Regions from separate parts of the Paenibacillus sp. LK1 genome, predicted to be linked through region 2. Evidence: riboswitches for the same ligand, from Rfam matches in the RefSeq annotation. Region 2 holds a riboswitch; the other holds the start of a gene.
The links. Region 2 has a riboswitch for S-adenosylmethionine ahead of CS562_RS20070 (methionine ABC transporter ATP-binding protein). Riboswitches for the same ligand answer to the same signal wherever they lie in the genome.
Positions count from the first base shown of each region.

Region 1: another riboswitch for S-adenosylmethionine. It lies ahead of metA (homoserine O-acetyltransferase MetA); the one in region 2 lies ahead of CS562_RS20070 (methionine ABC transporter ATP-binding protein).

Region 1 covers NZ_PEII01000003.1:186,409-202,091, forward strand. Annotated here, with positions in the region: gene thrS (threonine--tRNA ligase) at 1-1,473, opposite strand, end outside; gene CS562_RS32860 (hypothetical protein) at 1,531-1,704, opposite strand; gene CS562_RS07800 (putative sporulation protein YtxC) at 1,898-2,842, opposite strand; gene CS562_RS07805 (hypothetical protein) at 3,023-3,427, shown strand; gene CS562_RS07810 (cation:proton antiporter regulatory subunit) at 3,739-4,233, shown strand; gene CS562_RS07815 (cation:proton antiporter) at 4,238-5,476, shown strand; gene CS562_RS07820 (YitT family protein) at 5,588-6,493, shown strand; gene CS562_RS07825 (zinc-binding alcohol dehydrogenase family protein) at 6,595-7,608, opposite strand; gene CS562_RS07830 (aldo/keto reductase) at 7,605-8,582, opposite strand; gene mqnC (cyclic dehypoxanthinyl futalosine synthase) at 8,838-9,974, opposite strand; gene CS562_RS07840 (trans-sulfuration enzyme family protein) at 10,217-11,410, opposite strand; gene CS562_RS07845 (aminotransferase class I/II-fold pyridoxal phosphate-dependent enzyme) at 11,407-12,591, opposite strand; gene metA (homoserine O-acetyltransferase MetA) at 12,616-13,533, opposite strand; SAM riboswitch class I at 13,768-13,892, opposite strand; gene corA (magnesium/cobalt transporter CorA) at 14,346-15,281, shown strand; gene CS562_RS07860 (HRDC domain-containing protein) at 15,375-15,683, opposite strand, start outside.
Region 2 covers NZ_PEII01000009.1:53,809-69,491, forward strand. Annotated here, with positions in the region: gene CS562_RS20010 (peptidoglycan D,D-transpeptidase FtsI family protein) at 1-261, shown strand, start outside; gene CS562_RS20015 (metal ABC transporter solute-binding protein, Zn/Mn family) at 468-1,451, shown strand; gene CS562_RS20020 (metal ABC transporter ATP-binding protein) at 1,483-2,304, shown strand; gene CS562_RS20025 (metal ABC transporter permease) at 2,308-3,267, shown strand; gene CS562_RS20030 (metal ABC transporter permease) at 3,267-4,139, shown strand; gene CS562_RS20035 (Cof-type HAD-IIB family hydrolase) at 4,813-5,562, shown strand; gene CS562_RS20040 (DUF456 domain-containing protein) at 5,617-6,057, shown strand; gene CS562_RS20045 (putative polysaccharide biosynthesis protein) at 6,118-7,746, shown strand; gene CS562_RS20050 (DUF2515 family protein) at 7,897-9,177, opposite strand; gene CS562_RS20055 (thioredoxin family protein) at 9,321-9,665, shown strand; gene CS562_RS20060 (COX15/CtaA family protein) at 9,969-10,907, shown strand; gene CS562_RS20065 (Cthe_2314 family HEPN domain-containing protein) at 11,122-11,850, shown strand; SAM riboswitch class I at 11,979-12,120, shown strand; gene CS562_RS20070 (methionine ABC transporter ATP-binding protein) at 12,248-13,282, shown strand; gene CS562_RS20075 (methionine ABC transporter permease) at 13,283-13,942, shown strand; gene CS562_RS20080 (MetQ/NlpA family ABC transporter substrate-binding protein) at 14,023-14,859, shown strand; gene CS562_RS20085 (DUF2167 domain-containing protein) at 15,043-15,683, opposite strand, start outside.

The DNA.
Region 1 (15,683 bases), on a different contig from region 2:
AACAGTAGACAATGTCTCTTCTTTGCCCAGTGCTGTCTTGATCTGAACGTCCAGTTTTGGACCATAGAATGCCGCTTCGCCTTCTGCTTCATAGAATGGAAGGTTAAGTTCTTCCACAACTTCACGCAGCATGCGTTGGGACATTTCCCACATCTCGTCGTTTTGGAAGTATTTCTCGGTATCCTGAGGATCGCGATAGGACAAACGGAAACGATATTCGTGAATGCCAAAATCTTTATAAACCGTTTGAATCAGCTCAATAACACGAGCAAACTCTTCCTTGATCTGATCCGGGCGTGCGAATATGTGAGAGTCGTTCAGCGTCATCGCACGTACACGATGCAGACCTGTCAACGCGCCCGACATTTCGTAACGATGCATCATGCCAAGCTCGGCAATCCGGATCGGCAGATCACGGTAGCTGTGCATGCTGGACTTGTACACCATCATGTGGTGAGGACAGTTCATTGGACGAAGAACGAGTTCCTCATTGTCCATAACCATTTTAGGGAACATGTCTTCCTGATAGTGCTCCCAGTGTCCGGATGTTTTGTACAACTCAACATTACCAAGCACCGGTGTGTATACATGCTGATATCCGAGGCTCTCTTCCAGATCCACGATATAACGCTCCAACGTCCGGCGCAGCTTCGCACCGTTAGGCAACCAGATTGGCAAGCCTTGTCCAACCAGTTGGGAAAATGTGAAGATTTCAAGTTCCTTACCCAATTTACGGTGATCCCGTTTACGTGCTTCTTCCAGGAAGTGCAAATGCTCATCAAGCTGTGCTTTTTTCACAAAAGCTGTACCATAAATACGTTGCAGCATTTTGTTTTTGCTATCTCCACGCCAGTAAGCACCGGCAACATTCATCAGTTTAAATACTTTGATTTTGCTGGTGGATGGCACGTGTGGTCCACGACACAAGTCGAAGAATTCACCTTGCTCATAAATAGTGATTACACTGTCTTCTGGTAAGTCACGAATCAATTCCAGCTTGTAAGGATCGCCCACTTCTTCGAAGATTTTGATCGCTTCCTCGCGGCTAACTTCCTTACGTACAATTGGCAAGTTCTCATTAACAATACGTTCCATTTCCTTCTCAATCTTTTGCAGATCTTCGGGATTGAGCGGTTGTTCCAGATCCATATCATAGTAGAAACCATCTTCAATGACAGGACCAACGCCGAGATGAACCTCTTTGTTTCCATATAAACGCTTCACAGCTTGAGCGAGCAAGTGAGCTGTACTGTGACGCATCACTTCCAGACCTTCTGGTGAATCCAGTGTTACGATCTCCACCAATGCTCCCTCATGAAGTGTTGTGGACAAGTCCACTACGATTCCATCCAGTTTGCCGGCTACGGCATTTTTGCGAAGTCCGCTGCTAATCGAAGCGGCCACATCTTCAATGCTGCTTCCGTCGGCATACTCACGAACCGAACCATCGGGTAGTTTAATGTTAACTGCCATTTGTCTCATTCCTCCTGTAAATTCAACCTCTGTCCATGTATTTCATGGATGGATAATCTATTGCTGTTCCTGCAATTTTGCAAAGGAACGCAAAAAACACCCGTCCCGGCAAAGGGACGAGTGTTGTATACTCTCGTGGTTCCACCCTAATTCAGCTGCTTCATCCATATTGGAAGTACAGCCCTCATTGGCATGACGGTAACGGGCATGACCCGGCATATCCTTACTCATGGATGACTACCTGTATTATAGAGGCAATATTTATATCCATTTTCAAAACTGCAGCTCCAAAGGGGTAAACCAAACGTGGCATCCGGAGGAAATTTCAGCCTGGTTCCCTCTCTCTGCACCGACCGTGCGTATGGTTCTTGTCTTTGTCAACGCTTTTGTTTATTGTTCCATAACAACTCAAATAAATCATGGATCAACAGTTATTATAATTGCCGATATCACTTGCGTCAAGACCTGTCAACAATCCGGAGCGTAGGACTTCACACTCAGGACAATGATGGCATAATTGCACCTTGTCTTCAAAGATCTGACGGATCGTAGAGATGATAGGCAGATCTGGAGTACGTGTATGCAGCATGACCTTTTCAGGTGAGATGGAGATCAGCGTACTCACGATCATATCTTCAATATCCATTTCCAATTCAAGCCCCGGCATCTCCACGACGACCTGTTCATCCTTTTGTACGGGCAGCACATTAAGCGCAGCATCCAATACTTGAAATTCATGTAATCCTTTGTGGATCAAATGCACAAGAGGTACTTTCGCCTCCTGAAAGAACACAAAATATTTGAGCAGCCCCATAAACTCTTCATATTGACGATCCATCCAGAATTCATCCAGTGCATATTCTACCAGCTCGTGAAGTTCCTGCTTATATGGCCGAATCCGGAAATTAAGAATGCCTTCAAGATGAAAAAAATGCACCTCTTCCAAATCCTGCTTCAATCCATTGGCCAAAGTGTTACGGCGACGCTCGCGCAGTCCTGGCTGATCCAAGTCACCATTGAATAATAAAGGCATGCATATCCGGTTTACCTTCTCCACCTCATGTTCATCCATGACTGAGCATGCCTTTGAGATCATCTCTTCCACCATAATACGTTCACGCGTATCCATAATGAAATCTGCAAGTCCGTTGGCAAGCAAATCACTGATCTGGGGCAACCACTGCTGGAAGTCAGCGTGATTCTCATTGCCTCTGCATACCCAGGCCGCTCTTCCGTCATTATGTTTGAAGGTGAGCCGAAATCCTCTTTTGCTTATATGTAAACCTTTGGTTTTTTCCTTCACACAACGATAAAATTGATCCGCTTCTTCCTGCCCTGATACATCGGTCCATACGGCGAACAGTTCCATAAGAATCACTCCTTTCCTTCCTGTTCAAAGTATATGGCAAGGCTGATAGGGATATACGAAGCGGATTGATGGAAAGCGTGTCATGATTTCTCAGTATATTATCAATCTGTTTGGAGTTAAGACAAAAATGTGTTATTATTTTTATAACAGTATGTTTCACGGAAAAGGGGGGAAGCCAAAATGAGACAACAACCAAGAATACTCCGTTACGCCTTTATTATCATTTTGTGCGTATTCCAAGCGTTGTCCTTCCATATTCCGATGCAGTCGGAATCCGCTGTCGAGGTAACCGTTGAGACGACTTCCAACAAGGAAGTGCTTGTCCACACTTTGGAGTCTCAGCAGAAACCTGCCATTCGCAAATACCCACAAGTCATGTCGAAGTTGATTGCGGTCACGCATAACAAACCTGTCTTTCTTGTGCTCGCTTTGTTGCTAATGCTGCGAATTCCTACACCGCGTCTACCCTTTAAACCGTTGATTTGTCTGTTTAAACGCAGATTATTTCTGCTACCCATCAAATTCACCAGTATGTATGTATCTCCCACCCCGATAGCACCAATTTACGTGAACGCTCTTAGCTAGCCGTTACACCGTAATTTAGGTTGCTTTGCATGGAGACACCTCTGTCTGTGAGACGGTGTGCTTGTGCATAACTTTTAATCCTTTTAGCAAATGTTAGATATCGATCAGTTTTATTTGGCAACACCTATTTGTTAACGTCTATTTTGTTATCCCCATCTTCTAAAAATTCACAACACAAGGCTGTGTGTCAGGAGTCCCTGGCTCTGTTTACCCGCATCATTTAATGTTCCTAAGCGCAACAGTTCATTCTATTTTCGGGAAATAAGCCTGTCTTCTGTGGCCAGCCCTCAATATAAGGAGGCATACTATCCATGGATGTACGCGAAACAGATTTGCCGGGAATCGGCAAGAAATTTCAGATTGAAACGAGCAGTGGAGATAAAATTATTGTCATTATTCACGATGACGGTCGCCGGGAAATGTACCATTTTGAGTACGATGATCCAGACCAAAGCATCTCCATGATTACACTTGATGACTATGAAGCAAGACAGATTGCTGCCATCGTTGGTGGGTTGACCTATAAACCAAAGCAGCTTGAAAATATTGAAGTAACGTTTGACGATCTGATTATTGAATGGTACAAAATCGAGCCATCCTACGGATGTATCGGTAAATCAATTGGTGAACTGGACGTACGTCAAAACTCAGGGGCAACGGTTATTGCCGTTGTTGAGAAGAATCACAAAAAACATATCAGCCCCGGTCCGGAGGTCGTGATTAGTGCAGAGTCCACGGTAGTAGCCGTTGGCGAACGCAATCAGCAGAAACTGTTTAAATCCCTCCTCCTGACTGGAAGGGGGTAAATAGATGGATCATTTGATATTCGAAGTAGGTCTGGCCCTTGTGCTCATTGCGGCAGCCGGCCTTTTATCTGCAAAACTAAGATTTTCGGTCGTTCCGTTTTATATTCTGATCGGGATGGCTGTTGGGCCACATGCTATGAAAATCTGGCATCTGGACTTCCGCTTTATTGAGAGTCAGCCTTTTATTGAATTTATGGGCCGGATCGGTATCCTGTTCCTTCTCTTCTACCTTGGACTTGAATTCTCGGTAGGTCGTTTAATTAAATCGGGTCGCTCTATTGCAGTTGGCGGCTCGATCTACATCGGCATTAACTTTACGCTGGGATTAATATTCGGTTTTATGTCCGGTTTCCCAGTTGCAGAAGCACTTATTATCGCAGGTATAACTACCATCTCTTCCAGTGCCATCGTGGCCAAGGTACTCGTGGATTTGAAACGAACGGCCAATCCAGAAACAGAGATGATATTGGGTATTATTATGTTCGAAGATGTATTCCTCGCTGTATATATCTCGATCTTGTCCGGACTTGTGCTTAGTGATTCATCCTCCATCGGAGGCGTCATCATGTCCGCACTTATTGCTCTCGGATTCATGCTTATCGTGATTATCCTTGGACGCAAAGCAACACCGCTACTAAACAAATTGCTTAAAATTCGATCGAATGAGCTATTCTCTCTCGTTGTATTCGGAGCCTTGTTCCTGGTAGCCGGCTTCTCTGAAACCATTCATGTTGCCGAAGCGATTGGTGCATTACTGGTTGGTCTGGTGCTTGCTGAAACAGAACACGCAAAACGGATTGAGCACTTGATTCTACCGTTCCGTGACTTCTTCGGAGCAATCTTCTTCTTCAGCTTTGGATTGTCCATTGATCCGTTGTCCTTGGGTGGCGAAGCCGTATGGTTAGCTCTGATTGCAGTTGTTATTACATTGTTCGGTAACTTCCTGGCAGGTATGATGGCCGGACGCAGTGCAGGACTATCTCCCAAAGCATCGGCGAATATTGGATTAACCATTGTGTCACGGGGTGAATTTTCCATCATATTGGCCAACATGGGTAAAGCCGGGGGACTGTTGCCAATGATTCAACCGTTTGCCGCGCTCTATGTCCTAATTCTGGCCATTCTGGGTCCTTTATTAACTAAAGAATCCAAACATGTATTCCGTTTATTGGATAAAATATTCAAGTTCAAGGATCCTCGGAAAAAGAAAGAAGAACCGAAGGTTTTACAGAAAGAAGGGTAACCCCCTTGTCTGTTCAGACAGACAACGTATCGTAATCGCGGCTCTACCGCCGATCTTTCTGTGATTAACCCAGGGAGAATTGCACGAAAGCCGCACAAAGGAGGATGACCTATGAAAGCACCTCTGATATCGGCTAATCCGGTGCCACAAACCGCCAAGACCAGATTATCATCTGCCCGTCGCATGTTGAATTTATTGTTTGTAATAGCGGGTGGAATTCTGGCCTCCGTGGGACTTGAATTGTTTCTACATCCCAATAAGATCATTATTGGAGGCATTACAGGCATCTCTTCGTTGTTCGCCCACTGGACCGAAATGAGGATTGGTTTGTTCCTGTTTTTGTTCAACGTTCCATTTATTTTTCTGTCCTATAGACTCGTGCAAAAGAAATTCGTACTGGTCACTGTTCTGGGTTTGGTTGTCTTTTCGATTGGTGCCATTGTGCTTCATCCCATGCCGCCGCTTGTCGAGCACCCCCTGGCTGCCGCCATGTTTGGCGGATTATGTCTCGGTCTAGGAATCGGTCTAGTCGTGCGGTATGGTGGGACACTGGATACGCTGGAAATCGGTGATCCGTCCTCCCGTCCACCTGAACGTGTATTTAGCGGGAAACGGATGCTTATCGAAAAAATAATCATGCTGCTCAACTTGTTGATTCTAACCGCCGCTGGTGTTGTCTTCGGTTGGGATCAAGCGATGTACTCGGTAATTGCTTATCTCATTGCATATGAAATGGTGTATATTGCATTCCGCGGATTCACAGCTAAGCGCAAAATATGTATTTTAACCACACAAAGCGCTCAAGTTGAAAAAGCCATCCGTAAACGGCTGCGCCGTGAACCTGGAACATTGGATCCTTCAGCAGATTCAGGACACCCTGCTGTAGCTGAAGGTTGGATCCAACACGTTCCGGGAGCACTCTACTATGAGATTCATTTCCTTGAAATGATCTGGCTCAAATCCATTGTGCGTCATATTGATCCACATGCAGGTATTGTGACGAACCCGGAAAAATAATCAAGATTTCTATAGGCTAGGCGCACAAAAACTCTCTCTGATTTCCCATGGATGTTAACCATTCATTCAGGATCAGAGAGAGTTTTTTTCAGTTATTCTTTTTATAACTCCACTATCGCTTTCACTACATGCGAATCCGGTTGTAACCAGGTGTCGATCGAATCAGGCAATTGATCAAAACTCGTCCGGTGTGTAATGTAGCCGTCCATGTTCAACTTCTTCTCCCGCAAGATCGACATGACTTGTTCAAAATCTTCCCGTGTGGCGTTTCGGCTACCTAAAATGCTCATCTCTCGCTTGTGAAAGTCTGGATCATGAAAGGAAATATCGGCTTTGACCAGTCCAACAAAGATTAATTGTCCACCATGAGCAACGTATTGAATGGCATTATTCATCGATTGCATGTTTCCTGTTGCATCAAAGACAGCCGTCGCATAGTCCCCATTCGTGATTTCAGCAACTTGCTGTGCCGCTTGTTCATTGGCCTGAACCATAGCATCCACTCCGGCCCATGTTCGGCTAAGTTCCAGCCTGTCCAGATTTCGGTCAATAGCAATGACCCGAGCACCCGCCTGTTTGGCAAATGCCATCACACCCAGACCAATCGGTCCAGCTCCAACGACAACAACCTGTTCACCAGGCCTTAGGGCTGCTCTTCTGACCGCGTGAGCACCAATACTGAGCGGTTCTACCATCGCAGTTTCATCCAGTGTAAGTCCTTCAGCTTGGATCAGATGGGAGACAGGCACAACGATTCTCTCTCGCATGCCGCCGTCCACATGTACACCCATCACCTGCATTGACACACAACAATTCGTTTTCCCTGATCGACAAGCGATACAATGACCACAATGCAAATATGGAATAATACTAACCTGATCTCCCGCCTTCAGGCCCGCTCCATTCTCCCCGATTTCTTCAATAATCCCTGCAAGCTCATGACCCAGTACACGAGGATAGGTGAAAAAAGGCTGATTACCTTTGTAGGCATGCAGATCTGTGCCACAGATTCCAATTCGGCGGATGGTTACCAGCGCCTGATTCTCGTTTCTTTCAGGTTCAGCTATGTCTCGCAACGCCAAACGATTTATTTCTTCACATATAACAGCTCTCATTCCTGTTCCCCCTCGGATGATGCTTGTGACTTCATGTTATGTTCAATGTTATATTCAGGGCGTCCGCTGGCCCAGCTTTCATTACGAATTGGAGCCAGAATACGCAGCACCTCTGATAACAGTTCCTGGTCTAATGGTTCCTCAATCCAGGCTGCATTGTTGCGGATATTATGTTCACTTGCACTGCTGACCAGTGTTGTTGGAATCCGTTCATTGGCTGTTGCAAATTGCACGGCAAGCTTCGCAATATCAGTGCCCTGTTCCGCGCAGAACTGCGCCGCTTGCTGGCAGATCTGCTTCACGCGATCATCTGCCGGGTGCCAGGCAGGAGCTCCTCTTGTGCTTAATAAGCCCATAGAAAGTGGCGAAGCATTCACAAGGCCAACTTCTTTCTTTTCCAAAAGGGGCAGCAAGGACAGCAGTGAAGTATCATTTAATGCATAATGGCAGTAGGAAATGATGGCGTCAGCATCAATCTGTGGCAACACTGTTTCGAATAACGGCAGCGGTAAGCCACAAATCCCTGCATGGCGAATGACTCCCTGCTCTTTCAGGCGAAGCAAGGTTGGAAAAGCTTCTTCAATAATAATATCGGCCGGGACAAACTCAATGTCATGCAAGAACAGGATATCGATATAATCAGTATGCAGTCGACCCAGACTCTCTTGTACACTATCATGTATCCGCTTACGCGAAAAATCAAATGCATTCTCCCCATAACGTCCAGCCTTGGTCGACAACGTAAACGAGCTACGTGGCAAACTACGGATGGCTTCTCCAAGCACCGATTCAGCCTTCGTTAATCCATAATAGGGCGAAACATCTATATAGTTCATCCCTGTATCTACAGCGGCGTGAACCGTACGAACACCCTCACCTCGGTCAATATCACGAAATACTGAACCTAGAGAGGATGCTCCAAAGCTCAGCACAGGTACTTCCAGTCCAGTCTTACCAAGTCTTCTCGTTTTCATCGGCCTGCCCCTTCCCAGCATGTCTAGCATACTCACGTGTTCTTTCATTGTAACAGTTGAATTTCAAACTAAAATATCGCCAAATGCGTAATATATACTGTTTGATGATCTGTGAATTATCGCTTGGTGTGAAGTGAAATTAAAAAGTCCGCCGATTCCCCTTTTAAAGGGAAATCAACGGACTTCATATCCACACTGACTGAATGAACTACTTATCCATTCATTTCATCAGCGTGATGTGCTATAAAATAAATATTAGTTCTGCATTACAAAATCTTGTTGAATGGCATTATTCTCATCAAACGTCCGCAGGATATCATATCTCGTGTTACGCTGTGCTGGAATATAACCGGACTCCCGAATCAGTTGCGTAATGGAACCAATGTTGACTTTGTACGTTGCGCCTGCAGCAGATACCACGTTCTCTTCAATCATGGTGCTACCAAAGTCGTTGCAGCCAAATTCAAGTGATTTTTTGCCGACTTCAGGTCCCATCGTTACCCATGAGGATTGAATGTTTTTGATGTTGTCCAATACCAGTCGGCTGATCGCTACCGTCTTCAGGTACTCTTCTGGCGTCTGACGCTCCAACTTCAGATTCGTATTATCCGGTTGGAATGTCCAAGGAATGAACGCCAGGAATCCTTCAGAATCATACTTGTTCGCAATGCACTCATCCTGAGCTTCACGTACACGAAGCAGGTGCAGTGCGCGTTCTTCCATCGTTTCACCTAGGCCGATAACCATCGTTGCCGTTGTGTTCATACCGATACGGTGAGCTGTCTGCATAACGTCCATCCAATCACGCCAGGAACCTTTCAGACGGCTGATTTTGCGGCGTGTACGGTCATCCAGGATTTCGGCACCACCACCAGGCAGAGAATCGAGTCCCGCTTCGTGAATTGCACGTACAACCTCTTCCAAAGTAAGACCGTCGGACACTTCAACCATTTTCATAATTTCGGCTGGCGAGAAGGAGTGCATCGTAATATTAGGGAAACGCTCCTTGATCGCTTTGAGCAGGTCGGTGTAATAACTAAACGGCAGATTCGGATTCGTTCCACCTTGCATCAGAATCTCGGTACCATTCACGTCTTCGGTTTCTTGAATCTTCTGGAAGATGACTTCATCGGGAAGTACATATCCTTCGTCAGAGCCAGGTCTGCGGTAGAAAGCACAAAAACGGCAGTACACATCACACACGTTCGTGTAGTTGACGTTACGCCCAATTACAAAAGTTCTGTATGGTTCGGGGTGCATGCGTTTTACAATCACATTGGCGGCTGCCCCGATTTTGTCTACTTCATTTGATTCAAACAGCTGAATCGTGTCTTCCAAGTCCAAACGTTCGCCCCGAAGGGCTTTATCTAAGATACGGTCTACCGTACTCATCGTAAAAAAGCCTCCCTCATGAAGAGAAAATATAATCACGATCCGTCCCAACTTGCTCATATAGATGAAAGTTTTGGTGGCAACATCGCATTTCCGTACTCCACATATCGTAACACAGGTTACATGTGAAAAAAAGCACCTTATGAGCAGGTGCTTTAAAAATTAATAAAAATGTTTACATATGCCATCTATTTCATTTCTTTTTCAGCGGGCTCTAACACCCGTGTTTCAATACAGCCGACTTACGAATCCTGAAGTGCCTGATCCAGATCTGCAATCAGGTCATCGATGTCTTCCAGACCTACCGAGAAGCGCAGTAATCCGTCAGTTATACCTCGATCACGGCGAACCTCAGCCGGCATAGCCGCATGAGACATCATCGCAGGATAAGACAAGATACTTTCAACCGCACCCAGACTCACGGCAACAATTGGCAATTTCACACGGTTGAGTACAGCCTTGGCACGATCTCCCGACCCAACGTCAAACGACACGACAGCGCCGTATCCGCTTGACTGACGTTCATGAGCTTCACGGCCGGGATGATCCAGCAGCCCCGGATAAAATACAGCCGTAATATCACTGCGTCCACTAAGCCAAGCAGCCAGCTTCGCTGTGCTTTGTTCACTGTGTGCCATGCGCGCACCCAAAGTTTTCATGCCACGCATCAGCAGCCAGGATTCCTGGGCACCAAGCACGGTTCCAAGTCCATTCTGCAATTGTTTTAGCTGTGTACCCAATGAATCCGTACGAGCAACGGCTAAACCTGCCAGCACATCACTGTGTCCGCCAAGGAACTTGGTCGCACTATGTACGACAATATCCACACCAAGCTCGATCGGCCTTTGGTAATAAGGCGTCATGAAGGTGTTATCGAGAATGGAGATTAGCTCATGTTCCTTTGCCCAGGAGGTGACCGCAGCAATATCCGTGATCCGAAGTGTCGGGTTGGATGGTGTCTCCATATAGACTGCCTTCGTGTTCGGTTTGAGCGCTGCCTTTACTTCCTCAATATTGGTCATATCCACAAAGGTAGTCTCAATCTGCATCCGGCTCAGAATGGAAGTAAGCAGTCGATACGTTCCTCCATATACGTCTTCCGTCACAATCATGTGATCGCCTGCCGAGAACATCATGAACACACTGGAGATGGCAGCCATTCCTGAGGAATAGGCAAATCCGCGTGCCCCACCTTCCAATAATGTAATGTAATCCTCCAATGCCTGACGAGTCGGGTTACCGGAACGACTATAATCATGTTGGGGTGGATTAAAAATATCAAAATGATGGAATGTGGAGGCCTGGTAAATTGGCACACTGGAAGCCCCGGTTGTTTTATCGATTTCGTCACCGAAATGCAGCAGCTTGGTATCGAACTTCAGGTCAGAATGAACATTCCGTTCATGATTGTTGGCATTATTGTTTTGCTCACTCATGATGCGGTTCCCCCTTCTATCTCCTGTTGTGCAGCTGTAAGTGCATTGCCCAGATCGGCAATCAGATCTTCGGCATGCTCGATCCCTACTGAGAAGCGCAACAGACGGTCATCTACACCTACAGCGTCACGAATTTCAATCGGAATATCCGCATGGGTCTGCACCGCAGGATAAGTCATCAATGACTCTACACCCCCGAGGCTTTCCGCAAAAGCAATCAGTTTAATGTGACGAAGCAATGGTTCAACATAACGAGCATCCTTTACCTTAAAGGAGAAAATGCCTGTATTTCCACTGGATTGTTTATTCTGTATTTCAAATCCGGGATGATCCGACAAACCAGGATGATACACTTCATTAACGGCTGGGTGCTCCAAAAGGTACTTGGCAATCGTCAGAGCATTATACTCATGCCGCTCCATGCGAAGAGCGAGTGTCTTCATGCCTTTCATCAGCTGATAGGAGTCACTTGGAGACAATACGGCTCCAATGGAATTGTGCAGGAATGCCATTTCGGCCGACAATTCCTCACCTTTGGTAATAATTAATCCGGCAAGTACATCATTATGACCACCCAGATACTTCGTGGCACTATGAATGATGATATCAGCACCAAGTTCAATTGGACGCTGGAAGAACGGAGTCAGTAGTGTATTATCCACAATGGTGAGCAAGTTGTGGCTCTTGGCCCAGGAGCATACCGCTTCCACATCCGTAATCATCATTAGTGGATTGGTTGGTGTTTCAATAAATACCGCTTTTGTATTTGGTTGACGAATATTTTCTAGAGCTGCCAAGTCATTAGTATCAACGTAACTTGCCGTCACACCAAATCGAGACAGGATGCGTTCAAGCAAACGATACGTTCCGCCGTACAGATCCAGCGATACAATCAGATGATCCCCTTGTCCGAATAAAGCGAAAATCGTTTGCAAAGCAGCCATGCCGGAGCTACAGGCAAAACCTGCATCACCGGATTCCAACGCTGCCGCTGCTTCTTCCAACACTTTACGGGTTGGATTGGTCGTACGAATATAATCAAATCCCGTGCTTTGTCCAAGCTTTGGGTGGCGAAACGCAGTGGATTGATAGATCGGAAAATTAATGGCGCCCGTTACCGGTTCATTGATAGACCCAATTTGGGCCAATCGACTTTCGATTTTCAATTTGTTGTCTTCCATTGCAGCATCCTCCTGTAATGTCGATTAAATTTGCGGACCAATATCGTAAGGTGTCTCTTGATACACATAGTAATTGAGCCAATTAGAGAATAATAAGTTTGCATGTGCTCGCCAAGTGGCCGGGGGAACACGGGAAGGATCGTCATTCGGGAAATAATGTCTCGGCAGCGCAATGTCCATACCTTTAGCTGCATCACGGTCATATTCCCATTTCAATGAAAGCGGGTCATACTCGGCATGTCCGGTTGCAAAAATCTGTTTGCCGTCTTTGGTAGCAACGAGGAAAATACCCGCTTCCTCTGATTCAGCCAATATTTCAAGGTTTTCATTTTTTTCAATATCTTCACGTCGCACTTCCGTATGGCGGGAATGCGGGACGTTGAATACTTCATCAAATCCGCGCAGCAGCTGCACATTGGATCTGTTGATCGTATGTGAGAATACGCCAAAACATTTTTCATCCAGCGGAACTTTGGGAACTCCGAAATGATGGTATAACCCCGCTTGGGAAGCCCAACATATATGCATGGTCGAAGTCACATTGGTTTTGGTCCATTCGAAGATCTCCTGGATTTCTTTCCAATAGTTCACGTCTTCAAAGTCCATTTGCTCTACAGGAGCACCTGTAATGATCATGCCGTCAAAACGGCGGTGTTCGATCTCATCAAAGGTTTTGTAGAACAAGTCCAAATATTCCTGGGAAGTGTTCTTGGACGTATGAGACTTCGGATGAACCAGAACGATATCTACCTGAATTGGTGTGTTACCCACCAAACGAAGCAATTGAGTTTCTGTCGTTTCCTTTGTGGGCATCAGGTTTAATATAGCGATACGTAGTGGACGAATGTCCTGCTGGTAAGCAGATGTCTCGTCCATGACAAAGATGTTCTCTCCTGCAAGTACTTCTTTGGCAGGCAGTGTGTCTGGAATTTTGATTGGCATGGTAGTTCTAACTCCTCCTTGTGCATAAATAGATGCAGCCACTGCGGACTCGATACGATTCGCATCCGTACAGTTTTAGGCTGCCATGAGCTTGCCTGCAGGCGCTGAATTGCAACCACATTGCTGGCGGCAAGCTCAAGTTCCTTAGCGAAAATCACTGCTGAGAAGTCGGTGCATATAACAAAGACCTTCCTCGGATTCCGAGAAAGGTCATATGTAAATAGATATGCGCCTCTCTCATCTCTCAGTTACAACAGTGCCACTTGGACACTTGGTCGCTGCAAGAATTAGCACCGTGCGGTATACCGCCGGTTGCCGGGTTTCATCGGGCCAGTCCCTCCACCTACTCTTGATAAGATTTCGCTTTATTCAATTGTAAAAACTAGTGTGGTTCACCTTTTACTTTAAGACATTAATCCCCTCACGTCAAGGTGTAGTTCAATGTCTGTTCCTCAGGATCGGAACCGTTCATCATCCGTTGTCATACACTGCTCCAGGGCGCGAAATCGACACATTTTTGCGCTTGAAAGGACCCTGTACCAGCGGTATACTAGACAAGTGTTATAAACCCTTATGTGAGAGGTGACATATTCAATGGATGGCGACCCGAGGCCTGACTGGCAGCCGAATTCCGACAAACTGCATAGAGAATTGATATCAGCATGCCGGCAGCGGGACGTTACTTCCGTTTGATTATAGAGCGAACGCAGTCCTGACTTCCAGGCTCCGCTGCCGACCGGCTGATCTGTTCTTTTTGCGCCCATATTGATGAAATCCGCCCATTTGGCGGGTGCAGAAGGAGTAGATGAATAATGAAAATCCGGTTGGTAAATAACGGTGTATTTATTCCGGTGGACGACATTCAGCAGGCGCTGACTCCACCAGCGGAGGGGTTTTACTGGATTGATGCGGACGTAGACGATTTGGCGGTACTTCAACCGCTGTTCATGATGCATGATCTGGCCGTGGAAGACTGTTTGAGTGACGAAGAACAACGTCCGAAGATTGAAATTTATGAGAGCCATTATTTTATTGTTATTAATAGCATTCGTTTTGATGATGAAGAGATTTTTTTACGTGCCGTCAACTTGTTCCTTGGCAGACACTTTATTATCAGTGTTACCAAACAGAAAGTCAGCGAATTGCGGACATTGAAACCGATCCTTTGGGAACAGGAAATTAGTACGCCAGATAAGCTGCTGTATCTGCTGGTTGACTTGATTGTTGATAATTATTTTACTGTCGGTGACCGAATTGAAGCGCGCATTGAGAAGCTTGAAGAGGACATTCTGATGCATACCAAGAAGTCACATCTGAATGAGATTATCGGGCTGCGCAGTGAGATTTTGTGGCTGAAGAAAGTGCTTGGACCTCAGAAAGAGGTCATTAACACACTCAATAAAAAAGATCTGCGTCTTATTGATGATCAACTGCAAAAGTATTTTAGTGACATTTATGAAAATGCTGTGAAAATATCCGAAACCTTTGAGACTTATCGCGACTTGATGGGGAACTTACGAGAAGCTTACCAATCCAGTATCGCCAACCGGGCGAATGAAATCATGCGTGTGTTCACCGCCATTACGACGGTGTTCATGCCGCTGACGGTTATCACTGGCATCTATGGGATGAACTTTACGAACATGCCCGAGTTGGACTGGAAATATGGTTATTTTGTGGTTATTGGCCTGATGGTTACACTGGGCCTGAGTATGTTCTTTATTTTCCGCAAAAAAGATTGGGTTTGAAATAGCAAAAGACGAAGCGCTCCACTTCTGGAGACGTCTCGTCTTTTTTTTATTATCCGCTTAATGTATGACAACTAACGTCCTATTTCCAATCTAGCCTGCATTCTGCTCCGTCTCTGTGTGACGACGAAACCGGATGCGAATCATGCGCAGTCTTTCGTAGACCTGCTCCAGATTGCTCCCGCCAGGCTTCTCTTCTCCATACACCTTATGTAACACGGGCTTCAGGAACGTATCTCCCAGCTCCTCGTAGGCACTCCATACCGCCTCTTGCTCCTCTTCAGACATGACAGCAAGCTCCGCATCAAGTAGACAATCGGTGTCATACCCCTCCAAATCCAGTGTCTCCAACAGTTCAATTAGCTCCCGACGGGACAATCCGGAACGATTCACAATCTCCTC
Region 2 (15,683 bases):
GGGTTCCCCTACGATTATGCGAGAAAAACAGGAACCTCGGAGCAGGGAACAGGACCGAACAAAAAGGAAAACGGTGTATTTATCGCATTTGCACCACGGGATAATCCGAAGTTGGCTATAGCGGTTGTTGTGCCCGAAGGTGGCTTTGGATCGGTCAGTGCGTCTCCGATTGCACGTAAAATTTTCGATGCTTACGATGAAGTGTATGGCCTTGATGGGACTCCAAAAGGGAAGAAAGATCAGGGGAAAGATACAGAGTAGCGATGAAGTAGCTCAAAGAAAATAGGACAGAAGATAAGCGAGAAAGAAAACAGGTTAATTAAATCGCCAAAATACTCATTGGGACAGGCAGGGGAAATTATCCCTTGCCTTTTTATTTTGCATCAGCTAAAATTTGCACAAGGGAAACATTATTAGTCTTGTGTAAATTTTAATACCTTGTACAACAAAATTAGATGAGGACAATTATGTTAGGAGAGGGAAAGGGGCGGTTTGGATTGTTGATGGTGAAGATGAGGAGCATTCAGAGAGGGTTAATGACACTGACAGCTGTTGTTCTGGTTATCGTGCTAACAGCGTGCTCAAGTGCAGCGGAAACAGGAGGTAGTGAAGGGAAGGTACAGGTTACAGCAACAACAGGCATGATTGCGGATGTAGCGCGTGAAGTCGGCGGGGCATATGTTGATGTTACCGGGCTAATGGGCCCAGGGGTAGATCCTCACTTGTACAAGGCTTCGCAGGGAGATATTCGGAAGCTGGAGCAAGCGAAGGTTATCTTCTATAACGGGCTGCATCTCGAAGGAAAAATGACAGACATCTTGGAGAAAATGTCCAAGAGCAAAATAGTAACAGCTGTCACGGAGAACATTCCGGTGGATGAATTGCGATCAGGGGAAGATACAGGCGGAACGGAATATGATCCACACGTCTGGTTTGATGTCAGCCACTGGATGCATGCCGCAGAAGCTGTGCGCGATACACTCATGGAAGCAGACCCTGAACACGCAGAAGAATACAAGGTACAGGCGGAGCAGTATCTAACAAAACTGGAGGCATTGGATTCCGAGGTGCGGGAAAAAATCCAGGAGATACCGGAAGCCAGTCGGGTATTGGTTACGGCGCATGATGCCTTTGGATACTTCGGCCAAGCTTATGACATGAAAGTGATGGGGCTCCAAGGAATCAGTACAGCAGCTGAGTATGGAGCGAGGGATGTCAGTGAGTTGCGAGATTACCTTGTGGAAAATAATATCAAAGCGGTATTTGTAGAATCCAGCGTACCGGCAAAAGCGATGGAAGCGATTATTGCTGGGGCAGCCGAAAAAGGACATACCGTAAGTATTGGTGGTGAACTGTTCTCGGATGCAATGGGTGCTGAGGGAACAGAAGAAGGAACGTATATCGGTATGATCCGCCACAACACTCAGACGATTGTAGAAGCTTTAAAATGATAAACGATATGAAGAGAGGAGTGGACAGAGCATGAGCGATACATTTTTATCCGAAAAATCTCAACCACAACTAAATGCTAACCATCTGAAGGGAACACAGCCTACATCAGCTCCGCTTAGTGTTCGGGACCTGGCGGTGGCTTACCATAAAAAGCCGGTGCTCAGTGGGGTATCTTTTGACATCCCGGAAGGTCAGTTGATTGGTATTCTTGGTCCCAATGGGGCCGGGAAATCAACCTTGATCAAAGCGGTTCTGGGACTAGTGCCTAAAATGCACGGCGAAGTAAAAATTTTTGGTCAGTCCTACCGAGAACAGCGTCGCCGCATCGGCTACGTACCTCAGCGTGAATCTGTTGATTGGGATTTCCCAACACACGCCCTCGATGTTGTCATGATGGGGCGTTATGGACATCTGGGCTGGTTCCGCCGTCCAGGCAAAAAAGAACGGGATCTGGCAGCTCACTGCCTGGAGCAAGTGGGCATGGGTGATTATATGTACCGCCAGATCAGTCAGCTATCCGGAGGACAGCAGCAGCGTGTCTTTCTGGCAAGAGCACTGGTACAGGATGCGGAATTGTATTTCATGGATGAGCCGTTTGCAGGTGTGGATGCTACAACGGAGAAAGCTATCATTTCACTGTTGGAACAGTTAAAGAAGCAAGGGAAGACCGTACTGGTTGTTCACCATGATCTGGCGACAGTAGAGGAATATTTCGACCATGTGTTGCTGCTTAATGGAAGGCTGGTTGCAGGTGGCCCCACAAATGAAGTATTTGTACCGGATACTTTGCAAGAGACGTACGGAGGCCGGATAGCGATGATTGGAAGCCGGTCGGAGAAAGGCCAGGTGTAGTGCATGTGGAACTGGATAGTAGCTATTTTGTCCGATCCCAATACACGCTGGATATTGCTTGGCTGCTTATTGCTCGGCTTTAGTAGTGGAATTATTGGCTCTTTTACATTTTTGCGTCGTCAGAGTCTCATGGGAGATACGCTGGCTCATGCAGCTTTGCCAGGGATTTGTATCGCGTTTATGTTGACTGAAACCAAATCCGTAGGATTATTTCTGTTCGGTGCGCTTGTGGCTGGAATCATTGCGACCTTCGGGATTTCGTGGATTACAAGGTATTCCCGGATCAAGCAGGATGCGGCAATGGGGATTGTGCTAACTGTATTTTTCGGTATTGGCGTAGTGATGCTTACTCGGATTCAGCACGGTGCAAGCGGCAGTCAGAGTGGACTTGATAAATATTTGTTTGGGCAGGCCGCATCCATGGTGATGACGGATGTGTATGTCATGGGCGGTGTCTGTCTTGTATTATTGATCGCTTGTCTGGCATGGTTCAAAGAATTCAAGCTGGTGAGCTTTGACCCGGGATTTGCACGAGGTATGGGACTGCCGGTTGGCATGCTGGAACAACTAATTCTGCTCTTGACCGTTATTGCGGTTGTCGCAGGGATTCAGGCGGTTGGCGTGGTGCTGGTCGCCGCTTTGCTGGTGACCCCTGCAGCAGCAGCTCGCTGCTGGACGGACTCGCTCTCGCTTATGGTACTGTTGGCCGGCGTATTTGGAGCACTGAGCGGTGCGACAGGTACAATCTTCAGCACCCTGGTGCCTAACCTGCCGACAGGGCCAGTAACCGTACTGGCAGCGACAGTACTATTTGCGGGTTCCGCATTGCTTGCTCCACGGCGCGGACTGTTAGCACGGCGTTTACGAAGTATGCAGGCGAAATCTGCTTACTTGAGAGAAGAGCATGCCACGCTACAGACACTCTCTGCACAGCGAGCACAGCAGGAACGGGGTGAGTTGTAATGGCAACGTTTTGGATTATATTGACGGCTATCCTGGTATCCTCCGCCTGTGCCATTCTTGGCTGTTTTCTCATATTAAGGCGGATGGCTCTGGTTGGAGATGCGATCAGTCATGCGGTTCTCCCAGGTATTGCGATTGCTTTCCTGTGGAGCGGTTCACGTGATTCGTTATGGATGCTGCTTGGGGCAACCGTATTTGGATTACTGACAGTGTTCTTTATTCAAAGCTTACAGGCTGGAGGATTATCATCGGATGCTTCTATCGGAATAGTGTTCACGGCACTCTTCGCAGTGGGTGTGATTTTGATCAGTTTGAATGCCGGGCATATTGATCTGGATCTCGATTGTGTCTTGTTCGGTGAGATCGCTTATGTCCAGTGGGATACCTTAACGCTTGGGGGGACGGATGTAGGCCCAAGGGCGGTTTGGATGCTGGGCATCACCTTGCTGGTCATCCTCCTTGTAATCGGCCTGTTCTACAAGCAGTTCAAGTTGTGCGCTTTTGATCCGGCGCTGGCTGCGGCCTGCGGTATTCCGGTGGTGTTGTTCCACTATTTGCTTATGGGGCTTGTTTCCATGACATCTGTGGCTTCATTTGAGAGCGTAGGGTCTATTCTCGTGGTAGGCATGTTGATTGTACCTGCAGCGACGGCTTACTTACTCACGGATCGATTGGGCAAAATGATTCTGTACAGCGTGCTCGTAGGAGCAGCTTCCTCGGTAGGAGGCTACATCATGGCTTACGCGTTGGATGCTTCCATTGCAGGTTGTATGGTGGCCGTAGCAGGAATTCTGTTTGTGCTAGCGCTGCTGCTGTCTCCAAAGCATGGTATTGTCTTTCGGTATGCTCGTCGCAAATTCGCGGCACGTTAATGGATAAAAAAAGTAGCAGCCGCCTGCATCGCAGGCGGTTTTTTCATGGCTACGGGTAATTTTATTACATACCAGACTCTTACATGAATTGGAACAGACCCCTGTTGCCATGTTGTAAAGGTTCACCCGTATCGCGGGTTACTTTGTTGCAGGCCGACAATCTGTGGTAAAATGTCGTTAGCTGTGACGTCCGGAGCATCCGCCTACGCGAATGCCGGGCGATCTTTTTGTGAGAGTATGTTAGATAAGATATAAAGAGCATATAAGTTGAACTGGAGATACATTGGGAAACGGAGAGGACAGAAAAGTCCTGAAGAAGCGATTACTTGGTTTTATAAATTTTGTTTTTCCAAACAGGTATATTGGGTTTTATAAATAACAGGCGTAGTGGAGGGAACGGAATCGATCTGAAGAAGCGAAGCGTTCGCCTTTGTATCCAAATTACAACTATTAGAAAGTTGGTTCAAGAAAATTTGGATACAACAGCGATCGGAAGACGATCCGTCCCCGTAACGTTCACCCTGCAGACCCTTAGGAATACCAATGTTGTAGCTATAAAGGAAATATATAAAATCAAAGATAACAGCGATCGAAAGGTTTTCTGTCCACATAGTGTCTATATGTATATCCATGAGTTCAACTTGGAGAGAGACAACTGAGGAGGAAATACGGCATGAGTGAACTAAAATACAAATTGCTTGCATTGGATATGGATGGAACATTGCTTAACGATAATCATGAGATCACACAGGAAACCGCCAAATGGATTCAGATCGCCATTCGCCGGGGAGTGCATGTGTGCCTTTCGACGGGAAGAGCTGTTTTTCATGCGATGCCTTATGCGGTACAGCTTGGGCTGGAGACCCCGATGGTAACGGTCAATGGCAGTGAAGTCTGGAAAGCTCCGCATGATCTGCATATGCGCCATCTGATGGACCCGGCATTGATCCGCAAAATGCAGGAGATTGGCGAAAAATATAATAGCTGGTACTGGGCATATTCCGTGGAAGAGCTGTTTAACCGGGATCGCTGGACGGACAATATTGAAGGTCTGGAATGGCTGAAATTCGGATTCAATACCGAAGTAGATGAAGTCCGTCACCAGATTATGATGGAGCTGCAACAAATGGGCGGCTTGCAAATGACGAACTCATCACCTGTTAATATTGAGATTAACCCTGGTGGTGTATCCAAAGCGAGCGGCGTAGCTGAAGTCTGCAAGCTTCTGGGTATAGAGATGTCCGAAGTGGTTGCTGTTGGAGACAGCTTGAATGATCTGGCTGTTATTGAAGCCGTGGGTCTTGGTGTTGCCATGGGCAACGCGCAGGAACAAGTGAAGGAAGCGGCTGACCTGATCGTAGCGAGCAACAACGAAGATGGCATAGTCGAAGTCATCCGTGATCATATTTTGAAGGGGGAGTAACCTTTGCTCGCAACCGTTGGCTGGATTTTAATTGTACTGCTGTTTGCGGTGGGGATGGCCGGAACGGTATATCCCATACTGCCTGGTGCTGTAGCGATTTTCTTCGCGTTTCTGGTCTATGGCTGGTTCTTCAGCTTTGTTCCGTTCGGTGTATGGTTCTGGATTATCCAGATATTGATCGTAGTGGTGCTGTTTGTGGCTGATTATGTCGTCAGTGCCTGGGGTGTGAAGAAATTCGGCGGCTCCAAATTATCGACGACTCTCAGTACGATTGGTGTCATCATTGGCCCATTTGTCATTCCGGCATTCGGACTTGTACTGGGGCCATTTATCGGTGCTTTTATCGGGGAACTGATCGGAGGTTCTTCACCAGCCAAAGCTTCTAAAGTCGGATTTGGCTCCGTGGTGGGGCTGTTTACGAGCACCGTAATGAAAATTATTTTGCAAATCGTCATGATTGTTCTGTTTATTATCTGGGTGGTAAGATTCGCATAGACGTTCGGGAGCGGCTTCATCTGGATGTACGTCGGTGTGGGGGAAAGAAGGGGAATTGGCTTGTCTAAGAAGGAAACATTTATTAGAGGTACGCTCATCTTGGCGGCAGCTGCGCTGATTGCGAGGGTACTCGGATTGGTTCAACGGGTGCCGCTGGAGCATATCCTCGGCGATATCGGTAACGCATCGTTTACCATCTCCAACACGGTATATTTAATGCTGTTAACCGTTGCTACAGCAGGCATACCGAGTACACTTAGCAAAATGGTCTCGGAACGTTATGCACTGGGACGCGCAGGTGAAGCTCAACAAATCTACCGTGCAGCCCTGATCTTTGCGGCTGTAGCCGGGGTAGTGATGTCTGCTTTATTATGGTTCGCAGCACCTTATTATGCGACGTACGTATCCAAAGTGCCGGAATCGGTGAGCGCCATTCGGGCCTTGGCTCCAGCGCTGCTTCTCTTCCCGGCCATCGCAATGATGCGTGGATATTTCCAGGGTCGTGGCAATATGACGGCAGGCGGCATTTCACAGATTGTGGAGCAGTTTGCACGTGTAGGTACAGCGATCATCGTGGCGTTTGTTATGCTGCAATGGAATTATGATGATCAAACCATTGCGGCAGGGGCTTCATTTGGGGGCGTATTCGGAAGTATTGGCGCTTTTGCTGTCATGTTGTACTTCACCTTGAAGCTTCGCAAAAATGACCGTGCGGCTCAATTGAATTACGAACGTGCGGAGCAATTGCCCATGCGGGGTATTTACAGCGATATATTCAAACTTTCGATTCCAATCGTATTATCTTCACTCGCTGTTCCAGCGATTAACTTTATCGATTCATCGTTGGTAGTTCCACTGCTTAGCGGACGAATCGGACTGGAAGAAGCGACAGGAGTTCTTGCCATTCTCGGTGCCAAGGCCCAAAGTATTGCAGGCATTCCTCCGATTTTGGCTATCGCACTGAGTCAATCACTTGTGCCAGTCATTTCGGCAGCTTTTGCACGCAAGGATGAAGTTCATCTGAAAAACCAGGTGACGCTTGCTTTGCGCATTTCGATTCTGACCGGGATGCCAATCGTTATCGCTCTATGCGCGGCAGCGTATTCCGTTAACGGCTTGCTGTTTACCAGCCCAGACGGGACACCAATCATTACATTGCTGACGTTTGGTACTATTTTTCAAATTACAATGATGACCACGAACTCCATTTTGCTTGGGGTGGGTAAACCACGGATTACAATGATCAGTGTAGCTGCGGGTATCGTAGTCAAACTCATAGCGAGTTTAATCCTGGCTCCGATTTTTGGCATTTACGGAATCATTATTGCGACCGCATTGTGTTTCTTGGTTATTACGTACCTCAATCTGCGGGTACTTCGCAAAATTGTTGATTTCTCGATCATGGGTGATCGTTGGAAAGGATTCATCATTACCGTGCTGCTTGCAGCAGGTGTTGGTTTTGCAGCGAACTGGGCTGGGAACTCCATCTTTGATTTATTCCTGCCAGCACGTGTATCATTCCTCGTTACCTGTCTGTTTGTGGGTGCGCTTGTGGTTGTCGTGTATCTGGTACTCATGGTTGTTCTACGTGTACTTCGTAAAGACGAACTGGGCAGTTACCCTCGTATTTTGCAAAAAATACTCCGTCCGCTCATGCGTCTACAACGTGGAGCCGGGCAACGTGGCTAATCGTTTCAACACATAATACACACTTCGTTATATTGTTTGAAATAAGTACAAGCTCTGTCTGCTTTCATAGCGGACAGGGCTTTTTTATTTATACCAATAAAGGTAGTCCATTTTTTTCTACTAGACGAGTCCTCGACAAAGCCTCTGTCCTTAATGCGTCAAGGTTTTTGCATCATGGGCCAATGCAGTTTTCAGCATGCCGTACCGATGTTCATGGCTCATCTCAAACAGCCAGGGGCGGCGCGGGGCAGTGAGATGAACGAGGCAATCTCGATTTTGCAGCCAATCCTGCCTTGTAATCGGTTCATACGGCGTATCACCCCATACAGCCAGCAATTCAGGACTATATAACCTTTGTCCTACTGGTAGCCATTCTTGATCCAGTAGCTCCTGACTATAGAGCTCATTTTCTCCGGCTTCATCTTTATGTGCGGTGAACAGACCAGGCCAGTATTCAGCACGTGAGCCACGGTGGGGAACCGAGCGTGCAAACTCCAATACTTGAGTAAACACTTGTTCCACGCCAAACAGCATCGCATATAAACCTTTGCCAAACATAATCCGCTCATCCAGTTTGCCAAAATGTTCAATAACCCGGCCTGCAAGACCTTTTTCCCGTCCGAGTGGAAATACGATATGATTCAGCCCAGCCAGATTATGCAGATGGAATGCGGGTTTGGACAGCACTTGTTTTTGAAAATAGGGATGCTGCACGACCCGGCTCTCGATATAGTTCTGCTCATTAATAATTAATGCCACACTAAGCAGCGAGCTGCATCGCTCCAGCCAAAATCTTTCCCAAAATGGCGTCATGAACGCCGATACATGAAAATGGGACAACAAATGAAAACAGCTCCGGCCGATCCGGCGGCTATTCATATACAACAGAAGCTGGGGATAAGCATCCTGGAAAATGAGGGCATTGCATCGCTCCAGTAGTCGATACATATGCTCACGATCTGTTTGATTTTGCAGATTGTGCATAAGGTCACTCTGGAGATCGGTCATGTGATATCCGCCGTTGCGGGATACCATATGGGCAAGCAGGGCCCAATGCAGCTCTGGATACTGTTCGTAACATTCCAGGTATGCTGCTGTGCGAGTGATGTTACTCCGGTTGTTTTCTTGCGTTAATGTCTTGATTTCTTCCAGAATGATGCAGTCCTCTTCACAGACCAGTGCACTGAGCGTATTTCGGGCAAAAGCATTCTCGTTTCCAGGCAACAGGCGCTCCACTTCAGCTTGTAAGGTAGCAGCCATGTCAGAGTCCCAAGCCATATCACGCAAGGGATGACGAAGCTGTGCAGAAGCCTGCCAAGCCGCCTGTTTGCCCCTCCACACTTCCCGGGCCGCACCGGGGATGGATCGAACCATCTGTAATATTGACCCATGATGGGCAGACTCGGAGGAATCCGATTTAACGGAAGTCATGACATGACCTCCTTTCCTGATATTCTGATTACGGTTTTAGTTTAAGAAGCTGTTGATGTCAGTATGCGCCGAATATTTGACTTCCACTCCGCAATTTGCTTCACTTAGAGGATAAGACAAGGTATAGAAAGGAAGATGTTGTAATGGAAAAGATTACATCGAAACCGGAATTTGATGTGGCAATCCAATCTCCGCGTTTGACTGTAGCTGTATTTAAGGCAGATTGGTGTGGTGATTGCAAGTACATCGATCCGTTTATGCCTGAAGTTGAAGAGAAGTTTGCTCGTGAACTGAAGTTGGTTGAGGTCGACGTAGATCAGGTGGGTACAGTGAGCGAAGAGCAAAATATTCTCGGCATCCCCAGCTTTGTAGCTTACACAGATGGCCGGGAACTTGTTCGTTATGTGAACAAACTGCGCAAGTCGAGAGAAGAGATTGAGCAATTCCTGCAGCGTGCAGTTGAGGTGTATAACACGATTCATAAATAAAACATGACAGGTTAACCATGTTAAAGGTTATAATTAAAGGAACGCCATTTCTCTTGAAATAGGGAAGTGGCGTTTGTATTTTCCGAGTTTTCGGGAGAAACTAAGGTTGTAATAATGTACATATTTGCCGATGACCTGTGGGTCAACTTCTCGACAGACGTTAACATTTTGTCACAAAGCGCGGCGTCAATGACACATTTATCCGGTATAATGAATTTAGTTGTGAAATAAGTGTCAAAGTAACGAATCAAGCGGAGGATGTAGTTCTTCGCCATCTTAAACCAACAGCGGGTGAGAAAAAAATTGAAGCACATAACCTTGTTTAAATGGTTAACCGTATTAACCTGTCTTGTCATGTTTCTGGCCACATTTGGCGGAGGCGTAGTGACCCGAACGGAATCGGGCCTCGGCTGCGGCGCAGAATGGCCTTTATGTAACGGAAAACTTGTGCCTGCACATACTGTTGCCTCACTAATTGAATTTTCCCATCGCGCAGTCAGCGCACTGGCAGGGCTTTTGTCCATAGCCTCTTTTGTAGCATTTTTGCGGTTTGGCAAATCACGCCGTGATCTGCAATTGTTTTCATTGTTAACGCTGATATTTGTTATTGTCCAGGGAATTATGGGGGCTTTTGCCGTCGTATTCTCCCAATCTTCCGCAGTCATGGCACTGCATTTCGGATTTGCCTTAATTGCTTTTGCCAGCTCCTTGATGATGGCGCTTGGTATTCGGCAGGAAGCTCGCCATGGTGGATTGGAAAGACTGAATCGATATCCGCGAGTTAGCAAAGGCTTCCGAAATCTGGTGTGGTTTTCCACGATCTATACGTACCTCGTGGTATATACTGGAGCATTTGTGAGCCATACGGATTCTGCTGGAGGATGTTCAGGCTTTCCGCTCTGTAACGGGCAGATTATTCCTGAGCTCTCGGGAGGCGTAGCTGTTGCTTTTGCTCACCGGGTGGCGGCTGTTTCATTAGTAATCGTCATTGCAATTCTTGGTCATTTTGCGTATCGCAAACATCCGGATAACACGGAATTAAGAGCGCTAGGAGTCATTTCTGTTGTACTGGTTTTGTTGCAAGTGGTGATTGGTTTTGGTTTGATGCTCACGATGAACCGTCCGGAAGTGTATATGTTCGTAGCGCTGGCGCATATGCTTGATATTGCCATTTTATTCGGTGTATTAACGTATATGAGTTTCCTGGTGTACAAGTTGCATCGGCCCGTTAACCGTTTCTAATATATCCGAATTATTGTAGTTCAGGGGATGAATCCAGTGAAGTTCACCATCCGATGATGTACATCATTGGACAGGTGAACTTTGTTTGATGTCAGGCGTGTCAGGGCACCCTATTGTAAGCAGCGGTCATACGTTTACTCTGATTCCGATTTTGTTTAATATGATGAATTATTATTAATTTGATGATCTGCAGAGTGGAAAGAGGAGGCTATATATGCTGCGAACGTTGCTGGGTGAAAAGCCGCGTAAGAACGAAGGCATACTAAAGGACGCGATGGAAGCGATGGCGGATACACTTGAGCTATTTCAGCGACAGATGCATGTGGACCATGATCCTACCCATGATTTTCGTAAACTGTATATATGGACCCAGGGACTGATCTCTTCGCTGGATGAATTGGAACAAAGCTGTTTTGCAGCTTCCCATTTCCGTCAGAAAGTCAAAGCGGGCTCTACGGATGATATGACATTATTAGAAAAAGCGGAGTATGCCCGTTACGTCTATTTTTATAAGGATGGCTTCATCCGATGTTTTGCCATTTTGGATAAATTAGGTACAGTGTTGAATGAAATATTTGAGCTGAATACAACCAATGTTAAAACTCATTATTCATATTTCACCGTATTAAGACAGTTCGGATATGATAAGCTGCATTATGTTCTTGCCAAAGAACTAATTCGGATCAAGGACTCTTACCGTGAGCCAATGAGCAAATTGCGCAAACGACGAAACATGGAGATTCATTACATGAACTCCGAAATGCAGGATGATCTGTGGCAGTTGCACCAGACTTTGCAAGGGAAAGTGAAGCTGGAGGATCTGGATCAACATGTCGTGGAACTCCGGCAGGGTGTGGATATGGTATGTGAGACGTTAAAAGCAGCGTATGGCTACATCAATGAGAAATGGCATAAGCAGGTATTGCATCAACCGAAGAACTGATTGGATAGTAATATTTGCCTTTGACAAATCGGAATACTTGGATTATACTGAGTTCCTGATCGACAGTTAGATGGAATTAACATTTATGACATTAACATTACCTACTACTGAACTTATAAATTAAATATTTCTTATCGAGAGCGGCGGAGGGACAGGCCCGATGAAGCCCGGCAACCGATTTATAACTGCATGACAGCTGTGTCATACTTTATAGATGTTAGGTGCTAATTCCTACAAAATGGTGCAAGGCACGATTTTGGCAGATGAGAAGGTATAATCTTTCACGTGAAGAGCCCTTTTTGTTTCTGCAAAAGGGGCTCTTTTTTTGTACGATGAAGGGGAGTTTTCCTTTCATTCGGGTAAAGATACATGTAGGCAGTGGGAAGGAGCAGTAATTTTGATTGAATTAAAAGGTTTAACCAAGACGTACGGTAAAGGTTCAAAAAGTACGACGGCCTTATCCGATCTAAATTTGAATATCCGCAAGGGTGAAATATTCGGAGTTATCGGACATTCCGGTGCAGGCAAGAGTACATTGATCCGTTGTATCAATTTGCTCGAACGCCCCACGGCAGGCGAGGTTTGGGTTGATGGAATCAACCTAACCAATCTCAATAAGTCCGATCTACAACAACAACGGCGTAAGATCGGCATGATTTTCCAACACTTTAATCTGTTATCCTCAGCTACGGTATATGATAATGTGGCTTTTCCTTTGAAGCTCGTTAATACGCCCAAGGCTGCAATTGATCGGAAAGTGAAGGAAATGCTTGCATTGGTTGGACTGGAGGACCACAGCAATAAATATCCGGCCCAGCTGTCAGGCGGACAGAAGCAAAGGGTAGGTATAGCAAGAGCACTCGCGAGTGATCCGAACGTTCTGCTGTGTGATGAGGCCACATCGGCACTTGATCCCCAGACAACCGATTCGATTCTGAAGTTATTGCTGGATATCAATGAAAAGTATAACCTGACGATTGTTCTAATTACCCATGAGATGCACGTGATCCAGAATATCTGTGATCAGGTGGCGGTTATCCATCAGGGAGGCATCGTGGAGCAAGGCCCAGTGACGGAAGTGTTCCTCAAGCCGCAGCATGCCATTACGCGTGACTTTATGATGCGGGACCATGAGGTTGGAATTGCATTAGAAGAGACTGCTCTGGCGAGTGCAGATGTCTCATTACAGACGAACGGAGCTTCTAAGCTTGTGAAAATATCCTTCCTGGGCAATAAAACCTATGAGGCGATTTTGTCCAGAACGGTTCGTAAAACAGGAGTGGATTTCGCCATTTTGCAAGGCACCATTTCAACGATCAAACAAGTTCCCTATGGACAGCTGACCGTTCGGTTTGAGGGGCAGTTAGATGAGATTAATCTCACCATTAAAGAGTTAGTGGATCAGGGACTTGATGTGGAGGTGCTTCGTTAAATGGATTTTTCGACGGTACGTTGGGAAGAAATCGGTAAGGCTTCAATTGAAACGCTGCAAATCCTGGGAGCATCGGGCCTATTCACGATCATCATTGGTTTGCCGTTAGGCGTATTGCTGTTTATGACGGCAAGGTCGACTTCAATTCAGTCTCAAGTGGTGTACACGATACTATCGTTTATTGTAAACATTCTGCGATCAGTGCCATTTATCATTCTGATTGTTGCACTCATTCCGTTTACCCGTTCACTGGTTGGCACAGCTACAGGGGTGCTGGGTGTTATACCTCCGCTCGTCATTGCCGCAGCTCCATACTTTGCCCGGTTGGTGGAAACTACACTGCGTGAAGTGGATCGTGGCGTCATTGAAGCGGCACAGGCGATGGGAGCTTCAACCGGACAGATTGTAAGGCGTGTGCTTCTGCCAGAGGCATTGCCGGGTCTGCTAGCCGGGATCACCATTACAATCGTTACCCTTGTTTCCTACACGGCGATGGCGGGAATGGTTGGTGGTGGAGGTCTGGGAACATTGGCAATCAACTACGGATACTTCCGTTATCAGAATGAAATTATGATTATATCCGTAGTATTTATGATCATTCTGGTGCAAGTGCTTCAGATGGCGGGCGATCGTTTGGTTAAATGGTTCACCAGGAAATAACACATATATAGCATTTGCCTGATTCGGTATCGATTTGGGGCAAAATGCAAAAAAAATTTATTGGAGAAGGGGTTTTACACATGAAAAAATGGTCTTTTGCTCTACTTAGCATTATGCTGATTGCGGTTCTAGCGGCTTGCGGAAACAACAAGGATTCCGACAGCGGCGCTGACAATGCTGGAGGCGCACCGCGCACCGTAGAATTGAAAGTGGGAGCATCACCTACACCGCATGCGGAAATTTTGGAAAGCATCAAGCCTGAACTCGAAGCTGAAGGCATTCGCTTGCAAATCGTGACTTTCAATGATTATGTTCAACCTAACCAACAGCTTGAAGATAAACAACTGGATGCGAACTTTTTCCAACACCAGCCTTACCTGGATACAGAGAACAAAGAACGTGGTTTCCACCTCGTTGCTGTAACACCTGTTCATGTTGAGCCATTTGCTGGCTATTCCAAAAAAATCAAATCATTGGATGAGTTGAAAGACGGCGCAAAAGTAGCCATTCCTAATGACCCATCCAACGGTGGTCGTGGACTGTTGTTGCTTGCAAAAGAAGGACTTATCACGCTAAAAGACAACACAAATATCACTTCTACGATTCAAGATATTACAGCCAATCCGAAAAACCTGAATATCATCGAGCTTGATGCAGCCATGATGCCTCGTCAACTGGATGAAGCAGATCTGGTATTCATTAACGCCAACTACGCGCTGGAAGCCAATCTGAACCCAGAGAAGGATGCGCTGCTGATCGAGGACCTGCAAGGTAACCCATATGCAAACATCCTCGTATCCCGTGAAGATAACAAAGATGCAGATGCCATCCAAAAACTGGCTGCAGCTCTGCATTCCGAAGAGGTTAAAAAATTCATCAAAGATCGTTATCAAGGTGCTGTAGAACCTGCGTTTTAAGCTGAACGCTTAAGCTGAAAATAAGTTGTACTCGGAGCCACTTCTTACGGCGTTACTAAAGAAAGCCCTGCATCCTCTTTATAGAGAATGCAGGGCTTTGTTTTGTACATCATGTTATAGAACGTTTTGATGTAAGGGCACTTCGATGTAGTACTTATTATTATAAGTACATTAATTATAAGCTTAACGCTTATTCGGATCAGTATCCGAATGTCCATTTGTCTGTTGGCTATCAGAGCCTGCGGACTCCTGTCCAGCAGCATGCTGTTGGTAAGCTTCCTCTACAGGAGACAGCGAATTCTGATCTCCTGGTTCAGCATCCTTTTTGCGTCCAGTCAGCTTGCGACGAATCCATCCGAAAGCACCAACAATGGCGGCCACGATAACAAACCACCCTTTTTTGAGCAAAAGCAATAATCCGACTTTCTTAGCTACAGCTACACCAGCACCACCGAGAATCAGACTGGTCAGGCCGAGTTCTGATTTTTTGTCAACGGATGCATCAAACTCTTCATAGGTGTTTCCTTTGATCACGTTGAGCTGGTTAAGCACGGAGTTTTCAAACTGTTTGCGGTTTTCTTCAAAATTGGCACTATCCGTAACGAGGATAACACCGATGTATCCTTCACGGGTGAGTACATTCACATTGTAATTGACGAGTTTTTCCCGTTCTGCATCCTCAAGACCAAGAGAATAGATCAATTGGTGTTTGCTGCTGTCATAGGCGGGCTCAATTTCCCATCCGGTGATAAACAGCTGATTTTCGGGTGTCGTTTTCTCATTTTGTTCTTCTGTACCTCTTTTGTAGCTATCGAGCAGTTCAT